Regions from separate parts of the Heyndrickxia sp. FSL W8-0496 genome, predicted to be linked through region 3. Evidence: riboswitches for the same ligand, from Rfam matches in the RefSeq annotation. Region 3 holds a riboswitch; each other region holds the start of a gene.

Region 1 (4,548 bases), 1.0 Mb from region 3:
CTAAGGCAATCCCCGCTGCAACACTTGTCGTACCAATGATATTATGACCACAAGCATGACCTAAGCCTGGCAAAGCATCATATTCGGCAAGAAATGCAATTCGAGGTCCTTTTTTAGCTGAAGATTTTCGTGCAACAAATCCTGTTTCATGCCCTGCAACATTACGAGTTACCTCGAAACCAGCTTTTTCAAGAATAGCTGTTAATGTCTTTGCTGCAAAGAACTCTTGATTTCCTATTTCAGGATTTTCGTGAATTTTATGGCTTGCCTCAATGTATAGCTCCCTTGAATCCTCAATGCTTTTTACAATACTTTCTCTTAAACTTTCTGTTTGTATTGTCATTATTTTTCCCCTTCCTATTTCTCATTTTTCATATATTTTTAATCAGAATTAAAGGTAGTAAATGCTAAAAAATCGACTAAACCTTATTTAATAATCCCATCAAGATCTTTAATTGGCATATCAACCACGATTGATCCACCTTTTGTATCTTTTTTGATTGCTTCCTCTACTTCCTTACTATGATAAATCTCAAGAATTTTTTTATAGATTTTGTTATCCTTTTCCTTTGTTCGTGCAGCAATAATATTAATATATGGCTTTACCGAATCACTATTTGGATCCTCGAGATAAATAGATTCCTTTGTAATATTAAGACCTGCTTGGCCTGCCACCCCATTATTAATGACTGATGCAGCAACATCTTTTAGAACACGAGGTGTTTGTTGCGCCACAACTGGTGTAATCTTAAGTTTCTTTGGATTTTCGACAATCCCACTTGGGTCACCAAATAGACCAAAATCGTCCTTTAATTTAATTAGACCTGCTGATTGCAATAATAATAGAGCACGTGCTTGATTTGACGGGTCGTTAGGAATCGCAATTTCTCCTCCAGTCGGGATATCGTCAGGATTTTTATATTTATCAGAAAACATTCCCATAGGTGCGATTTGTGTAGTTCCAATTGGTGTAATATCTAGGTTATGTTCTTCTTTAAATTGGTTTAGAAAAGCTATATGCTGAAAGGCATTCAGATCGATATCTCCATCGGCTAGTGCTTGATTTGGAATCGTATAATCAGAGAATTCCTTTAATTTAACTGTTATACCCTCTTTTTTTGCCTTTTCTTTAATAATATCCCACATTTGTCCGTCCGATCCTGTCACTCCAATCGTCACGACTTTACTATCTTTTCCACTAGTTTCTTTGCCACAGGCAGCAAGAAGGGAAAGGGTGATTACTGCAATAATGCTTAGTAAAAATGATTTTTTCATTTATATTTCCTCTTTTCTTATGATGTTTTTATTAGTGCTTTATTTTTATCTACGAAGAAAAATTCTCGCTAAGTAGTTACCAACAAATTGAGCAATTTGCACAAGAATAATCAATAACACAACTGTCACAATCATCACTTGCGTATCAAAGCGTTGATAACCATAGGTCATCGCCAAATCTCCAAGGCCACCGCCACCTACTGTACCTGCCATGGCTGAAAAATCAATTAATCCAACGGTGATAAAGGTAATTCCTAAAATTAGTGGACCCAAGGCTTCACGGATTAATACTCCGAAGATAATTTGTAGCTTACCTGCCCCCATGGCCTTCGCTGCTTCTATAATCCCCGGATCGATCGATACAAGATTGTTTTCGACCACACGTGCAATTCCGAAGGATGCTGCTATTGTCATCGGAAAGATGGCTGCAGCTGTTCCAATGGTTGACCCCATCACCATCCTAGTAATTGGGCTAATGGCAACGAGAAAAATAATAAATGGAATCGGTCGAATAATATTTATTAAAATATTTAAGATAGTAGATACCGTTTTATTTTCTAAAATATTGCCTTTTCGAGTGACGAAAAGGAGTAAACCAATAATCGTTCCAATGATTGTTGAAAAGATTAATGTAAAAATAACCATAGTCACTGTTTGACCCGATGCCTGCACTACTCTGGGCCAAAATGTACTCCAATCAACTTGCATGAGTTGTAACCTCCTTTATTTGTACAAATCTTTCTAAATGCTTCACTGCCTTATCCACTTCATGATCTGTCCCTTGTAATTCAACGATAAGCTGGCCAAAAAGCACTTCCTGTAACTCACTAATATTGCCGTAAATGATATTAACATCTACTTGATAGGACTTCGCAATATCAGAAAGCAACGGTTTACTTGTCTCTTCCCCAGTAAAAACTAATCTGTATAAGCGACTTGATGGGTTAGATCGTAATTTTTCAAATAGTTTAGAAGAGATTTTGTCATTTAAAACAGAACTAATAAAATTCTTAGTTGTTTGTGTTTTTGGATTTGTGAAAATATCAAAAACCGATCCTTCCTCTATGACCCTTCCGTTTTCCATCACTGCTACTCTGTCACATATATTGCGAATGACTTGCATTTCATGGGTGATTAATAGAATGGTCACATTGTATTCTTCATTTACCTTTTTTAACAGATTCAAAATATCACTAGTAGTTTCTGGATCTAATGCAGAGGTAGCCTCATCACAGATAAGAATATCTGGAGATGTAGCAAGGGCTCTTGCAATACCAACCCGCTGTTTTTGACCACCAGACAATTGTTCAGGATAATACTTCGCTTTATCTGCTAATCCTACAAATTGTAAAAGCTCTGTTACTCTACGATTAATCTCCTGTTTTGGCACCTTCGCAAGTTTTAATGGATAAGCAACATTTCCAAACACCGTTCGGGAGTTAAATAGATTAAAGGTCTGAAAGATCATTCCAATTCTTTGCCTCATCATCCTGAGTTCCTTCTCTGTAAGCGATAAATTTTCCTGATCATTAACAATCACTTTTCCAGATGTTGGTCGTTCTAATAGATTTACCAGCCGAAGTAGGGTACTTTTCCCGGCTCCACTGAAGCCGATGACACCAAATATTTCCCCTTTTTCAATCGATAAGAAGACATCCTGCACAGCTGCAACTTCTCTGCCTTTTGACTGGAAAACCTTACTTACACCTTCAAACTTAATCATGTTGTATTCTCCTCTCAAGAACAAAAAAACCCTTCTTCTTATCCACACACAGATAAGAAGAAGGGTTTATATTAACCGCTCTACTTCTTATCTTTCAAGCTGATAAAACAATCAGCTTGCAGGAATTAGCACGGTATTTGCAAAATAGCAAACCCGTTGCCGAGGCTTCGCAGGGCCAGTCCCTCCACCTCTCTGGATAAGTAATAGTCATTTTATTTAATTTTTGTTCAATTAATTATGTTCAATAATATTCCGAAATATAATATAAGTCAATATCTTTTTTCATTTTTCTCAAATAATTTTTTTTTAATGAAATCTATGAATTCGACATAGTGGATTCCTTTTTAACCACTAATTTCGGCTTATGCTCACCTTAGTGCCTATCGGAACAATTTTCGAAAGGGAAAGAACATCCTTATTGTACATTCGAATACACCCATGTGAAACCAGCTTCCCAATTGAGGCAGGATTATTAGTCCCGTGTATTCCATAGTGCGGCTTCGATAATCCCATCCACATGATACCGAATGGACCTCCTGGATTTGGCTGTTTATTGATGATTGTATATACCCCTTTAGGTGTAGGGGTCAGCATCTTCCCCACCCCGATTGGATAGGTTTTGACAACTCTTCCGGCATTCAACAATGTCAAACGGCGTTTTGCTGTTGATACATGAATTTCATATGCCACTTTCCCCACCTCCATTCATACATTATGCATACTCATGGATAATGAACCAAATAGACATAAAAAAATTTAGTATGTATCAAATAGATACAATCATTTTCAATGCCTCAAGACTCGTTTCCTTTGAACCAAAAGCTGTTCAGATAGTTGGTTGCTTTGCAAAAGTCCTACTGCCGACTTTTACTTCTAATAAAGGGTTCAGTGTTATTATGAAGTTTGTAGTTCTTTTCTCGGTGTCATGAAAGGTTCTCTTGTTCTTAACCTATTCTATTAGAGACAAATAACATCATGGAGGAGAATTTTTGGTAAAATATATTTAACAATCATAAGGAGCTTGATAATCATGAGCAAAAGTGATTTAGAAAAATTAACATTCGAGTTAAATAAAATAAAAGAACTAAATAGTAAATTATTGGAGAATAATATTCAACCGATATTGAAAGAAAAAGTTCAGGATTTTTTAGATGCCTTTGAAGATTATTTTAGAGAAAGAGGGCTTGTTGTAAACGCAGGTCACTTGACTGTTCGCGCAGCTTTCGATTCCTTAGAGTTTACTGCTTTTTCAAAGGGCGACCCGACTATATTTATATTAAAGGATAGAGAAACAATCGCCTCCATATCTGTTAAATACAAAACACCAACACGGTCCGCCTCATATCAGTTTGACACTGAAGAAGAACAGTTAAAATGGGAAATAAAAAAGGAAAATACATTATTTAGTTATCTGGAGAATCCTGAATTCTACTATACCGGTAGCGAATTCGGAAGACCATATTACGATCCTTTGGTTGTACTTGAGAGTATATTTCATGTGTAAAAGCACTCATTATCGTGCTTTTACACATCCATATACTAAATAAAAC
Region 2 (4,548 bases), 1.5 Mb from region 3:
AATTTTACGAGGGACGGGATCGACCACATGATTTAGAAATGGTAGATAAACATTTTTATGATCGGAAGAGTCAAGATGTAATTGGGTGCATTATAGAACATCGAGGAATTCCAATCGGATATATTCAGTATTATGCACTAGACGTTGAGACAAAAATTAAATACGGGTATGCAGTTGGATCTGAAATTATTTATGGCACTGACCAATTTATAGGAGAGGTAAATTATTGGAACAAAGGCCTAGGAAAGCTCATTGTAAGTTCAATGATTGATTATTTAACTACTCAGAAAAAGGCGATGAGAGTAGTGATGGATCCCCAAACCTGGAATAAACGTGCGATAGCCTGTTATGAAAAATGCGATTTAAGGAAAGTAAAACTATTACCAAAACATGAGCTACATGAAGGGGAATACAGGGATGCCTGGCTAATGGAATATACGCATCCTAAGGAGACGGATACTCTTTGAAACCAAAAATCAATGTTATAAATAATGATAGAGGAACATTATAAATACTTCTTTGAATTGAGACAGTTATATGGAGAAGGTTTAGACTTGAATTTGGGGGAAGTCTATAATTAAGAAGGATTTTGATATAGATAGAACGAGAGTGATAGGGAAAATATATCCTCAGTATTGAGGTTGGAACACATTTTGTGAGAATATTGCAGATAATCTGTCTCAGGGACGGCGATGGATACACATTATGCGAGAATATTGCAGATAATCTGTCTCAAGGATGGGGATTGGAACACATTTTGCGAAATATTGAAGAGAATGTGTGTCTAGTATGTATTTGGGAACAAATAAATAAGAGTTAATTCCCATGGTACAGAAAATGGTCTAATTATCTTTACTTTTATAGACAACATTTTCGAGGAAGCTTGTAATTTTTATGGAAGTATTACAGGTGGTCATCGACAACTGTTAACTTTATGGCTGATACAAATAAAGGAGCACTGCAATTGAGGAGATAGTTTACAGGAAAGAGCAATATTCTACCTCGCTACAAAAAAATGTACAAAACTTATAAAACCCAGCTTTCACAAAAAATAGGGAAAGAGGATGAATGGAGCATAGCATCATCCCCAAACTTCATCTAATGTCTCTCTAAATAAGTGATTTAATTTGTCCGTTGGGTCAACCACCTTACTATTTAAAGTGTGAGCAAAATCAGTTAAATGAGCCATTTCCTTTTTTAAATAATGGTAAAGCATATCGTTTCTGAGTTCCTGGTCGCTTTCATCGCCATGTTGCTTTCTTTCAAGCAATTGATTAATAGTTGTTTTGATTTCATCCTCTTGAATCATTTGTTCAAGCAACACAGCAAATTCTATTGGTGGGAAAGTGTTGTATGTTTCAATCCATTTACATGCTAAAACAGGGCGAAGTACATAAAAATATTTTTTAATTTTCACATAATCTTTCTCCATAAAATTGTGAAAGTTTCGTTTACCCATATTTAAATAATGGTACATGGAAGCGGTAGGAACAAAAACTTGACTTGATAGATTTTTCATTTTCTCAATTGTTGAATAAGCTTGATAATAAACAATACTAGAATTCAACCACTCAAGAAGCGAAGGATTTGATTTTCGAAAAAGCCTTAAAGCTTTTGTTAATTCCCATCCATTCATATCAAGTAAATCATTAATAGGTAATTCTATTACATCCCGTTTCTGGTCGATAGATAAATACCAATCTTTTGAATGAATATAAATGAACCGAACATCATAATCACTGTCCTTAGAAGGAACCCCCCATGCACGACTACCAGATTCACATGCATATAATATCTTCACTCGATAGGTTTCTTCAATTTTCATTATTTCTTCACTAATTCTTTTTCTCATAAAATCCCCCCTTATATTTGTCATTACTTATTAAAATAAATGATTCTGATGAATACTTTTTTTCGTATAGTTGTTGCTTTTGTAAAAGCCCAACTACCGGCTTTTACTTCCAATTAAGGATTCTAGCGGTTCTTATGGAGATTGCAACTTTTTTCTCAGTAAAATGAAACGTGTAGCGATCCTCAGTTGATATTTATTAGTGATAACTTTACTAAATAGCAACAAGGTTTGAGAAAAGAGCCTTAATTTAAAACACAGTAACATCTTCAATTATGCTATAAACGGATTTTTAATTTGAATGGATCGAACAAAATCATTTAACTGTACGTATAGTCGATTTACGATCTCCACATCAATAATAGGACTATCTTTACTCATTCGATCAATTTGGCTATCTAAAATATATATCCCATGCGTTGGCTTTCCTTTTAAACTATTGATTAGTGGTTTTAGTGCATATTCTATTGCTAAAAGATGGGCACCTGTTCCTCCTACCATTAATGGAAATACAGGTGTTCCTTTTAATGCACCCTCTGGTAATAAATCAATGAGTGACTTTAAAGCTCCTGTATAGGAAGCTTTATATACTGGAGAGCCAATTAGAACTCCATCTGCTTCCTCCATCACTTCTGTAAATTTTTTTATTTCTATACTGTTATAATACTCCTTTATTAAGTTTACCGGTGAAAAATCTAAAACAGATAAAAATGTTATAGAAAAACCTTCGCTTTCAAGTATAGTTTGTATATGTCGAAGAACTACTTCGATTTTTGACTTTTCTTGAGGACTCCCACAAAGAATGACAATTTTATTCATAAGTTATCCCTTCCTTTAGAGCTTTAATGAAAAATTAGCAATAAAAAAGTCCTCCATTCAAAAGAAAAGAGGACTTTACTGTTCATGTGATCTCTCTTATCTCTCAAGACTATGCTTGCTGGAATTAGCACCTTTCTACTTCATGTAGAGGTTGCTGAAGCGTCAACGGACCAGTCCCTCGGCTTCTCTTGATAAGAATTATTTCATTGTGAATATCATATATACAAAGGATAAATTTGTCAAGAATTATTCCAAGTATTTTTATAGGTTATAATAGTATTAATCAATCACTCATTTGAAACTTTTTTATACCTACATACGTAAATAAAAGTACAAATTAACAAATTGGGGGAGCTTTCATGTTACAGGACATAGCAAAACAAGCAGAAAAATTCGTCTCTTCTTTCGATGCCTTAACAAATGCTATTAGTTGGGGTATCGATAAACGAATTTGAATGAGTATTGCTTCACAGTTTATGATATCTGGCAAGGAACTAGAACCTAAAGAATTTCTAAACGTATCTGATTTTCTAAAAAAAGACATAAAGTGGTATTCAGGTATAAATCAGGAGATGAGATATACATTAGCATCTTTATTAATTAATCAATTTCCCGATCCGATTCAGGCATTCAGTGATTTAAAAGAATGTTATAATGCTCTAACTAAAAAAGGATTTCACTAGGGACCATATACTTATTTAGCTGCATATACATTATTATCTCACCCAATGGAAGGGATGGATAGAAGTGATCAAGCAGGTCTAGCGATGGAGCTATATAAGGCGATGAAAAGCAAACATTTCTTTCTTACATCGAATGATGATTATCCCTTAGCCGTATTACTTACCAATATAAACTGTTCTATTGAACATCAAATGGAAAACATTGAATTTTTCTATCACTATTTAGGAGAACGAGTATTCTGCAAAGGAAATGATTTGTAATTTTTATCCCATATTCTTACTTATGGAGAAAATAATAATCGTGAAAGATTAGCAGAAAACAGCGTAAATCTATAAGAGCAATTCCGAAAGCATCACTTAAAAATTAAAGGAATTCATTTTTCCACCATTGGTGTACTGGCTTTATTAGACGAGCCTGAAAAATACATTTCTGAAATCATTTCGATTGATTTAATTCTAAATGAAAAAAACTATTCCGTTGGTATAAAGAGATGAGCTTACTATTCTCTATTCAAATGCTAGTGAAGGATAAAATCCAAGACAAAGATCTTCTTTCCATAGGAACAGCAACTAATATTCAAGCAATTATACTAGCGCAACAAGCTGCTTCGATTGCAGCAATTTCTGCTGCTACTGCAGCCGCCTCATCTTCGACTAGCAATTGATTATTTACAAATATCCAAAATCGAGTATTGGTAACCATACTCGATTTTGGATATACGAAACTATTGATTGAAGTGAATATTGTTTTTAAGTAGTATAAAAAATAGTTGGCCTCATCTCAGATTAAGGTTCCCTGAATCCAAATAACCCCATAAAAATTGGTGATAATGCTATACTTACAAAGAAAAGAAATATAATGGTTATGCCTATATATTTGAAAGGACCTCTTTCCTTCTTTTTCATTCCTATTATTCCATATCCAATGCTTAAAAACATTGAAACTAAACTACCAAAAATGATTATTGCTATTATCATTTTTTCACTAAAAGTCGGGTTATCAAATATTCGATAACTAATAATATATAACATAATTCCCAGGATGCTAAAAATGGTCGACCAAATACTTTTATTCTCAAACACCCAATCACCTCCCTATTTTGACGATTTTTCAAGTATGCTATCAAATCGTTAATAGCTATGAATGATGGAACTATATTTCATGTAAATATAAGCCTTTAGAGAATAAGAAGTCTT
Region 3 (4,548 bases):
ATGATTATTTAGGGTATCGAAATAATCTAGTGGGGGATTTTTTTATGAAATGGGCAAATAGGTGGAAACAGCAATGGGGACGGTATAACTCGAATATAAGAAATGCCATTTATGGAAACGTTTTTACGCAAATTGGTTTGGGTGTTTTTATGGTCATTTACAACTTCTATATTCGTGAACTCGGTTTCCCTGATCAGATGAATGGGCAAGTCATCTCAATGACATCCCTGGCAACAGCCATTATTCTGATTCCAGCAGGAATATTAAGTGATAGACTGGGAAGGAAAAGAGTTATATTATATGGATTAATTTTTACAGGAGTTACCTTATTTCTTCGAAGTATCATTGAGCCAAGAACACTTCTCCTTATGGCAGCTTTTTTAACTGGTTTAACCCAAGCATTTATACAAGTTTCATCCGTTCCTTTATTGGCTGAAAACTCTACAGCTGAACAACGTGTCAAACTGTTTTCACTTCATTTTGGATTGATGACAGCTGCTAATGTGATTGGAAATATATTTGGGGGAGTACTTTCTGACTTACTTGAATGGATCTATAGTCCGATTATTAGTATTCGGATTACTTTAATAATTGGCGCAGTTATATTTTTGATCGGAATTTTGCCAATAATGAGACTTAAGGAAATAATAACAGTTGTAAGCTACGATGAAAAAAATAATAAACGCTTCATTTCATTCAAAGAACAAAAGGAAAGTCTTAAATTAATCATCTTTTTTGCCATTGCACAATTATTAATCGGTTTTGGTGCAGGACTTGTAATCCCTTATTTAAATTTATACTTTGCTGATCGATTTAATGCTTCAAATACAACGATTGGATTTATTATTTCGATGGGTCAGGCAGCAACCGCCATCGCTATGTTTATTGGTCCATTTGTAGTAAGTAAAGTAGGGGAGGTTAAGGCAGTTGTCTTTTTGCAATTGGCTTCTCTCCCATTTTTATTATTAACGGGATTTACTCATAGTTTATTACTTGCAGCAATTGGATTTTTATTCAGGCAGGCTTTAATGAATGCAGGAAATCCAATTCAAATGTCATTAATGATGTCTAAAGTTGATAATTCAGTGAAGGGTCTTGCAAACTCTGTCAATCAAATGGTATTTAATTTAGGATGGGGGTTGATGGGGCCAGTTTCAATGGGAATTGTTTCACGAAATGGTTCTTATAATGGCTACGCCATTGTTTTTTCAATCACATGTTTTTTATATTTAGTGGGGTCGATCTACTTTTTTATTGTCTTTAAATCTTTTGGAAGCAAAAAAGATCATCCTCCTATTTCAAAAGTAGTATAAATACTTATGACAAATTTCTTGGGAAATAAATAGATAATGATTTTATTCGACAAGAATTTTTTTATGTATTTTATATCTTGAAAAAATTGTAGAACGATAGATAGAGGATTTTCTTTTCAAAAAATGAATAAGTGTATAAAAGATAAACGAGAAATGGGTGATCTTTATGGATTCATTTTTTGAAAGACTGATTCAAGAGTTGGATAATCGAAAACATTTGAATGCCTTATTTCCAAACCATCCTATTATGATAAAATTTGTTTGCGATAAAGAGGAATGGGGATTGTATATTTCTAAAAATAGCTGTTCTATAATGAAAAAAGATATAGGCGAATCGAATTTAGAAATACATGCCTCCAAACCAATACTTTGTCATCTTTTAAATGGTCATATTCGCTTAAGTCAATTAGTGAAAAATAACGAACTTACATTATATGGCTCCTATCGCTTATCACTTTTACTTGAATCGATTTTATGGCTAAGTAGAGACTATCAGATTGCATGAATGGAGAACTATATTTATTGTGATTTTTTGTTGACAGTCATTAACCATCATGATACAATGACTTTTGTACTAATTAAGTCTTTGATATTGAAAGTTTAATAATGGAATTTTTTGTTTGAAAGATTAACAATTAAATATATATGTGCTCTTATCAAGAGAGGTGGAGGGATGTGCCCTATGAAGCCCGGCAACCGTCAGTTATCTGAAATGGTGCCAATTCACACAAAGTTTTTAACTTTGGAAGATGAGAGGAAGGTTTCATAATTATTCATGCCTTTCTGTCATTTTGCAGAAAGGCATTTTATTTTGCCCAGATTATTGGAATACTAGGCGTCATATACAAGTGAGGTGGACAGCATGATAACCGTTCAAAAAGTAAAAAAAATATTTTCTACAAAAAATGGAGAAGTTACAGCAGTTAATGACATTAACATTGATATAAATAAAGGTGAGATTTTTGGTGTAATTGGCTATTCAGGTGCCGGGAAAAGTACGTTAATTCGTATGTTAAATGGTCTAGAAATTCCAACCTCGGGTAAGATTCATGTAGCTGGGAAGGAAATTTCGAGTATAAAGGGTGCAGAGCTAAGAAAAGCAAGACAAGGCATTGGAATGATATTTCAGCATTTTAATCTTCTCTGGTCACGTACTGTTAGGGAAAATATTTCTTTTCCTCTTGAAATCGCGGGTGTACCAAAACAGCAGCGTAGAAAAAAAGTAGACGAATTAATTAAGCTTGTTGGATTAGATGGAAGGGAAGAAGCATATCCTTCACAGCTTAGTGGTGGACAAAAGCAACGTGTAGGTATTGCCCGTGCTTTAGCAAATGACCCTCAAGTACTTTTATGTGATGAGGCGACTTCTGCATTGGACCCACAGACTACAGATTCTATTTTGGATCTATTAGTGGATATTAATAAAAGACTTGGATTAACGATTGTGCTAATTACACATGAAATGCATGTGATTAGGAAAATTTGTCATCGAGTTGCTGTTATGGAAAATGGTCAGGTTGTTGAGATGGGAAGCGTACTTGATGTGTTTAGAAAACCTCAAGAGAAAATAACAAAGCGTTTCGTTAGACAACTCACAGAACCTGAAGATACCCATGAAACAGTACAACAACTATTAAATATGTATCCAAGTGGACGATTAGTGAAGATTACTTTTATTGGAGGTTCTGCTGAACAACCGATTATAACTGATCTTATTAGGAATTATTCTCTTTCTGTAAATATTATTCAGGGCAACATCTCACAAACACAGAATGGATCATATGGGACATTGTTCATTCATGTAGATGGTGAGGAAGAAGAGATAAATAAGGGATTAACTTATTTGCAAAAACAACAGGAGATTGAACTAGAGGTGATGAAGGCAGATGCTTGAGAAATACTTTCCAAACGTAGATTGGGTTTCTATGTGGGATGCCACAAAAGAAACTATATATATGTCATTCTGGTCCGTGATTGCAACATTTGTAATCGGAATATTATTAGGATTATTATTGTTTTTTACAGCTAAAGGAAGTTTATGGGAAAACCGTGCAATAAACTCAATTATCTCAGCAATTGTTAATGTTTTTCGTTCGATTCCTTTCATTATATTAATTGTTCTTTTAATACCATTTACTAAAACAATTGTCGGTTCCATAATTGGGCCAGAAGCAGCATTACCTGCATTGATTATAGGTGCGGCACCTTTTTATGCAAGATTAGTGGAGATTGGTCTAAGAGAAGTCGATAAAGGTGTTATTGAAGCAGCGAGGGCTATGGGTGCCAAGATGAGTACCATTATATTTAAAGTATTATTACCAGAATCAATGCCGGCCATTGTTTCAGGTATAACTGTTACATCCATTGCTATTGTAGGGTATACCGCAATGGCAGGTGCAATTGGTGCCGGCGGATTAGGAAATCTAGCCTATTTAGATGGCTTCCAAAGAAATCGTACAGATGTTACTTTTGTAGCTACTATCATTATTTTAATTATCGTTTTCATCATCCAGATGATTGGTGATTTAATTACAAGAAAAATAGATAAGCGATAACTTCATATTAAAGAGGAGGAAATACAAATGAAAAAATGGTTAGGTATTCTTTTTGCAACATTGCTTGTGTTTGGATTAGCTGCCTGTGGTTCTTCAGATGAAAAATCAAAAGGCGATGGTAAAGAAACAACTTTAGTAGTAGGAGCTTCAAATACTCCACATGCAGTGATCTTGGAACAAGCAAAGCCTATTTTGAAGAAAAAGGGCATCAATCTTAAAATTGAGAAGTTCACAGATTATGTTTTACCGAATAAAGCATTAGATGGAAAAGATTTAGATGCTAACTATTTTCAACATATTCCTTATTTAGAAAAACAAATCAAAGAATTTGGATATGACTTTGTAAATGCAGGTGGTATTCATATTGAACCGATGGGGATTTATTCAAAAAAATATAAATCTCTAGATGACCTTCCGGATGGTGCTAAAATACTAATGAGTAATTCTGTCGCTGATCACGGTCGTATTCTAACATTGTTTGAAGAAAAAGGCTTAATTAAGCTTAAAGATGGTGTTAATAAGGATGAGGCAACGATTAAAGATATTGCTGAAAATCCAAAAAAATTAAAATTTGATTATGAATATGATCCAGCCTTCTTAACTACAGCATATAATAATGGAGAGGGAGATGCAGTTGTTATCAACTCCAACTTTGCCATCGATGTAGGTATGAATCCGAA
Region 4 (4,548 bases), 3.1 Mb from region 3:
TAACAATGTCGTTTTACCAGATCCGCTAGGACCAAGAATAACAACAACATCTCCTTTACTTATGCTCAAATTTACCCCTTTTAATACTTCACTTTTCCCAAATGTTTTATGCACATTCTTAATTTCAAGCATACTGTTGCCCCCCTTTTGCTGTAGTTGTTTTATAGGAGCTAAGTTTTCTTTCAAATAGCTTGAACCCATATTCCGTTAAGCTACAAATAATCAAATACACGAGAAAAATATCAATATAGGCCTCAACATAGTTATATCCTACATTTGCCGCTACCTTTGCCTTTAAAGTAATTTCAGGTAAGGACATAGCATAGCCTAAGGAAGTTGCTTTTATCAGATTTACCGTAGCGGTGCAAATATTTGGCAATGCCACCACTAATGCTTGTGGAATAATAATTCTTCGATAGGCTTGAACATTCGTTAATCCGACAGATTGGGCAGCTTCTAATTGTCCTTTACTTACTGTTATTAATGAGGAACGAAATATTTCAATTAAGATGGCAATCGTATTTAGAGAAAATACAATAAATGCATACCATATCGGATTCACCTCATAAACATTTTTATCTATATGGAGCTTAGAGAATAATGATGATATTACTAAAGGTACGCTGTTATAGATAATAAATATCTGAACGATTACAGGTGTTCCACGAACAAATGAAACATATATTCTCGAAAATTGACTTAAAATTGGGATGCGATTAATTCTTGTTAATGCCAATAAAAAACCAAATGGTGAGGCGACTATTAATGCGACAATCGTTATAATTAAGGCAGTGGGTACGCCTGATAAAGCAACAAAAAACGTATCGACTAAAAACTCAAGATTAAAGCTACCCTGCACTCGCGTTCCTCCTTATGTTGATTTCAATGATTGTTTTCCTTTACTAAATCCCTTTTCAAATTTTAAAAATACTTGTTCGATCACAATAGAAATAATCCAATAGATGATCGATAATGCCAAATAGATCTCTAAAGCATGTGCATTATAATTACTTGCAATAATGAGATTGGCTTTCCCCATTACATCTATTAGGCCGATCGTATATGCTAAAGAGCCTTCTTTAATTAACTCCAATAGACTGTTTCCAAAGTTTGGAATAGCTACTACAAATGCCTGTGGAAAGACAATTCTTCTATATGCCTGAAAAGGACTTAATCCCACACTAACAGCAGCCTCGAATTGCCCTTTATCCACAGATTCATACGCACTCCTTATTACTTCAGACATAAATGCGCCAAACTGAAGAGAAAAAGTAATTACTACAAAAACAATTTTGTCTACATTACTAGTCTGAACTGAAAATTTTTCTAATAGTGCTGGAACCCCATAATAGACTAGAAATAACAAAACAATCGATGGCGTACATCTTAAGGCAGTGGTGTAGCCATTAGCAATTTTTCTAGCAATTTTACCTTTTCCTATTTTTCCTATCGCCAAAATAAACCCTAGAATGGTTCCAAACATTACCGATAAGCCAGTAACAATAAATGTTACTTTTAGAAAAGGAAGCAGCATTGGGATGGATTTGAATATATAAGATGCATCAAAGTATTTTTCCATTATCCCCCTCCATTTTCCCTACTTTTTCGCTTGATCTAATACTTCAAATAAATCTCTTCCGTAAAATTTCTTACTTAACTCATTCGTTTCTTTTTTTTCTTGCAGTTGTTTGATCGCTTGGTCATATGCATCCGCAAATTCCTGCTCTTTTTTATTAAATAGTGGCCAGGTTTTTATTACGGCGAATTCATTATAGACAACATCATTAACTAAATGATGATAAGGACCATTTTTCTCCTCTACCTGTTTTTTAAAAGGACCCTCAATCATTACTCCACCATCTACACGTCCTTCATTCACCCATTGAACAACATCAACCGAAAAGGTTTCTCCTGCCTTGAGCTTAATTTTATTATCTGGGTGTGACTGATTATATTCATCAATAACTGTATACTGAGCATTATTTGCGGCAATCGGTGCGAGGGTGTATCCCGCAGAAGCAAAGTCTTCTAAACTTTTAATCTCCTTATTTTCTTTCTTTAATACAAGTCCTGTACTACTCAGTCCAAGAAATTCTTTAGGATAAATAAATTTCTTTGTCCTTTCTTCGGTCCAGAATGCATTTTTTACTCCAACCTGAAATTTCCCTTGTTCCACCCCTAATAGTAAATCATCACTCGTTGTACCTACATACTCAAATTCATATTCAGGTAAGAGTTTATCGACTAATTTCATTACCTCTACATCATACCCAGTTGGATTCCCATTCTCATCTATGTATGAAATAGGCTTGGAGGATTGATCAAAAGCTACTTTCACCTTACGAATCTTCGTTCCATTTTCATCGGTTGATGAATGATTTGCTGATGTTGTACAGCCTGCCAATAACATAACGAATGCAAAACAACTAATAATGCTAACTACCTTCCTTTTGTTCTCCATGAAAAAAATCCCCTCTCTTTACATTTTTCTGTACCTTAGCCAACAAAAAGGATATCATCTTCAACTACCCACTTTTTCATCACCCCTAAAAATCGAAAAACCTTTCTTCTACCGAAAAGAAGAAAGGCTCAAAATACTTGAACAATCTCCTCTTATCTTTCAGAACCTATTTGCTCTGCTGGAATTAGCACCGTTTAATCAAGGAGATTAAGGTTGCCGGGTATCATAGGGCCAGTCCCTCCACCGCTCTAGATAAGAAAAAACTAAATTATATATTCCTATAAGAAAACTTGGAATTACTTAAAATTTAATATATCCAGTATTCTGACTATTGTCAAGTATAAAAAAAAGGAGTATAAACTCCTTTCATCCCTAATCATCGATTTTAATGGATCCCCTTACTCATAAATGATTCAAACTGCTCAGTCTTTAAAGGCTTACTATATAAATACCCTTGTACTTCATCACATTGAAACGATTGTAGAATCTGAAATTGTTCAACTGTTTCAATTCCTTCTGCAACAACCTTCATCCTTAGCCCATGTGCTAATTCAATAATTGCCTTTGTTAGGGCAGCATCTTGAGAGTCCAAATGAATATTTTGTATTAACGAACGATCAATCTTAACATATTCAAATTGAAATTGTTTCAAATAGGTAATAGAAGCATATCCTGTACCAAAATCATCTAAAGAGAATGTAATCCCTCTTTCTTTAAAATCTTTTATCGAATCATAGACTATCTTTTCATTTTGCATAATAATTCTTTCAGTGATTTCAAATTCAAGCAAGTTTGGACTAACCCCAGTATCTTGCAAAATTTGCATTACACCTATACTCCAGTTTCTTTTCAAGAAACTTTTCGGTGAAATATTAATTGAAACAGGGACGACCGGTATGGATTGAACTTGCCAATGTCTTATTTGTTCACATACATATCGAATAACCCAGTCTCCAATGTCTACAATTAAGCCTGATTCTTCAGCAAAAGGAATAAATTCTCCTGGAAGGACAAGTCCTCGTTCTGGATGCTCCCAACGTATTAATGCCTCAGCACTGACCATTTTATTTGTTTTAACATCAATTCTAGGTTGAAAATCAACCCTAAACTCATTGTTAGTTAATGCTCTTCTTACATCCTTATCAAAGAATGTAGATTTATTTGGACACTTCATTATTGATTGGGAATATATAACATAATTATCCTTCCCAAGATCCTTTGCTCGATAAAGAGCACTATCTGTATTTTTTAGCAAAGTCCATGCATCCTTACCATCTAAAGGATATTGACAAATCCCTACACTTGCAGAAACATACAGCTCATAATCATTTATAGTAAACGGTTCTTTTATTCCTTTAATAATTTGTTCCCCTACTTGATTTAAATCATAAATATACTTGTTATTTCTTAACAAAATGGCAAATTCATCTCCACCGATTCTAGCAACCAATTCTTTATCAGGTATCATTTCAACTAATCGGTGTCCGATCTGTATCAATAGTTCATGGCCAATATCATGGTTTAAAGAGTCATTAATGTATTTGAATCGATCCATATCCAGAAAAATAATGGCAAATGATTGATTTTTTTCCTGTGAATCCTCAATCAATGATTGCAATACTTCATCAAACATTCTTCTATTCGGTAAATCCGTCAAATAATCATGATAGGCAAAATAAGCAATTTGCTCCTCATTGCTTTTTTGTTCTGTTATGTCCGAAATAATTCCATCCAGTCTTGTAATGTCTCCCTTTTCGTTTATAAAAGGAATCGTTTGATCCTGCAGCCAACGAATCGAACCATTCTTATGAATGATTCTGTACTGATGATGAATGGATTTCCCTTTCTTTAACTCACTTTGCTTCTCAAAATAAATGGAATGATCTTGCTCATAAATAATATCCTTCCATAGAAAGGAATTGGTCATCATCTCCTCAGAAGAATAACCTGTAATATTATAAAGTCCTTCAGAAACAAATAATATTTTTTTAGTCTTAAGATCTTGTGACCAAATACATACTTCTAAATTATTGCAAATTTTTTTAAACTGCTCTTCATTTTCTTTGAGCTTCTTTTCAATTCCCTTA

What was found. A riboswitch is a leader RNA that binds a small molecule or an ion and turns the genes downstream of it on or off. The one in region 3 is predicted to bind S-adenosylmethionine.
Region 1: it holds a riboswitch for S-adenosylmethionine, as region 3 does, so the genes downstream of both, NST63_RS02320 (methionine ABC transporter ATP-binding protein) here and NST63_RS06965 (methionine ABC transporter ATP-binding protein) in region 3, are expected to answer to the same signal.
Region 2: it holds a riboswitch for S-adenosylmethionine, as region 3 does, so the genes downstream of both, ssuE (NADPH-dependent FMN reductase) here and NST63_RS06965 (methionine ABC transporter ATP-binding protein) in region 3, are expected to answer to the same signal.
Region 4: it holds a riboswitch for S-adenosylmethionine, as region 3 does, so the genes downstream of both, NST63_RS23040 (transporter substrate-binding domain-containing protein) here and NST63_RS06965 (methionine ABC transporter ATP-binding protein) in region 3, are expected to answer to the same signal.

Annotation. Positions count from the first base shown of each region.
Region 1 is NZ_JBBOXX010000001.1:406,094-410,641, reverse strand. Features, by position in the region: gene NST63_RS02335 (M20 family metallopeptidase) at 1-343, opposite strand, end outside; gene NST63_RS02330 (MetQ/NlpA family ABC transporter substrate-binding protein) at 427-1,275, opposite strand; gene NST63_RS02325 (methionine ABC transporter permease) at 1,321-1,983, opposite strand; gene NST63_RS02320 (methionine ABC transporter ATP-binding protein) at 1,973-2,998, opposite strand; SAM riboswitch class I at 3,083-3,201, opposite strand; gene NST63_RS02315 (L,D-transpeptidase) at 3,350-3,688, opposite strand; gene NST63_RS02310 (hypothetical protein) at 4,029-4,502, shown strand; gene NST63_RS02305 (spore germination protein) at 4,538-4,548, opposite strand, start outside.
Region 2 is NZ_JBBOXX010000001.1:2,914,618-2,919,165, forward strand. Features, by position in the region: gene NST63_RS14765 (GNAT family N-acetyltransferase) at 1-467, shown strand, start outside; gene NST63_RS14770 (nucleotidyltransferase domain-containing protein) at 1,082-1,852, opposite strand; gene ssuE (NADPH-dependent FMN reductase) at 2,123-2,668, opposite strand; SAM riboswitch class I at 2,762-2,866, opposite strand; partial or broken gene NST63_RS14780 (DUF4003 family protein) at 3,124-3,612, shown strand; gene NST63_RS14785 (hypothetical protein) at 3,843-4,016, shown strand; gene NST63_RS14790 (hypothetical protein) at 4,138-4,434, opposite strand; gene NST63_RS14795 (aminoglycoside phosphotransferase family protein) at 4,505-4,548, opposite strand, start outside.
Region 3 is NZ_JBBOXX010000001.1:1,412,854-1,417,401, forward strand. Features, by position in the region: gene NST63_RS06955 (MFS transporter) at 45-1,313, shown strand; gene NST63_RS06960 (hypothetical protein) at 1,480-1,818, shown strand; SAM riboswitch class I at 1,964-2,069, shown strand; gene NST63_RS06965 (methionine ABC transporter ATP-binding protein) at 2,176-3,207, shown strand; gene NST63_RS06970 (methionine ABC transporter permease) at 3,200-3,868, shown strand; gene NST63_RS06975 (MetQ/NlpA family ABC transporter substrate-binding protein) at 3,896-4,548, shown strand, end outside.
Region 4 is NZ_JBBOXX010000001.1:4,544,163-4,548,710, forward strand. Features, by position in the region: gene NST63_RS23025 (amino acid ABC transporter ATP-binding protein) at 1-132, opposite strand, end outside; gene NST63_RS23030 (amino acid ABC transporter permease) at 125-859, opposite strand; gene NST63_RS23035 (amino acid ABC transporter permease) at 872-1,579, opposite strand; gene NST63_RS23040 (transporter substrate-binding domain-containing protein) at 1,598-2,461, opposite strand; SAM riboswitch class I at 2,611-2,720, opposite strand; gene NST63_RS23045 (sensor domain-containing protein) at 2,847-4,548, opposite strand, start outside.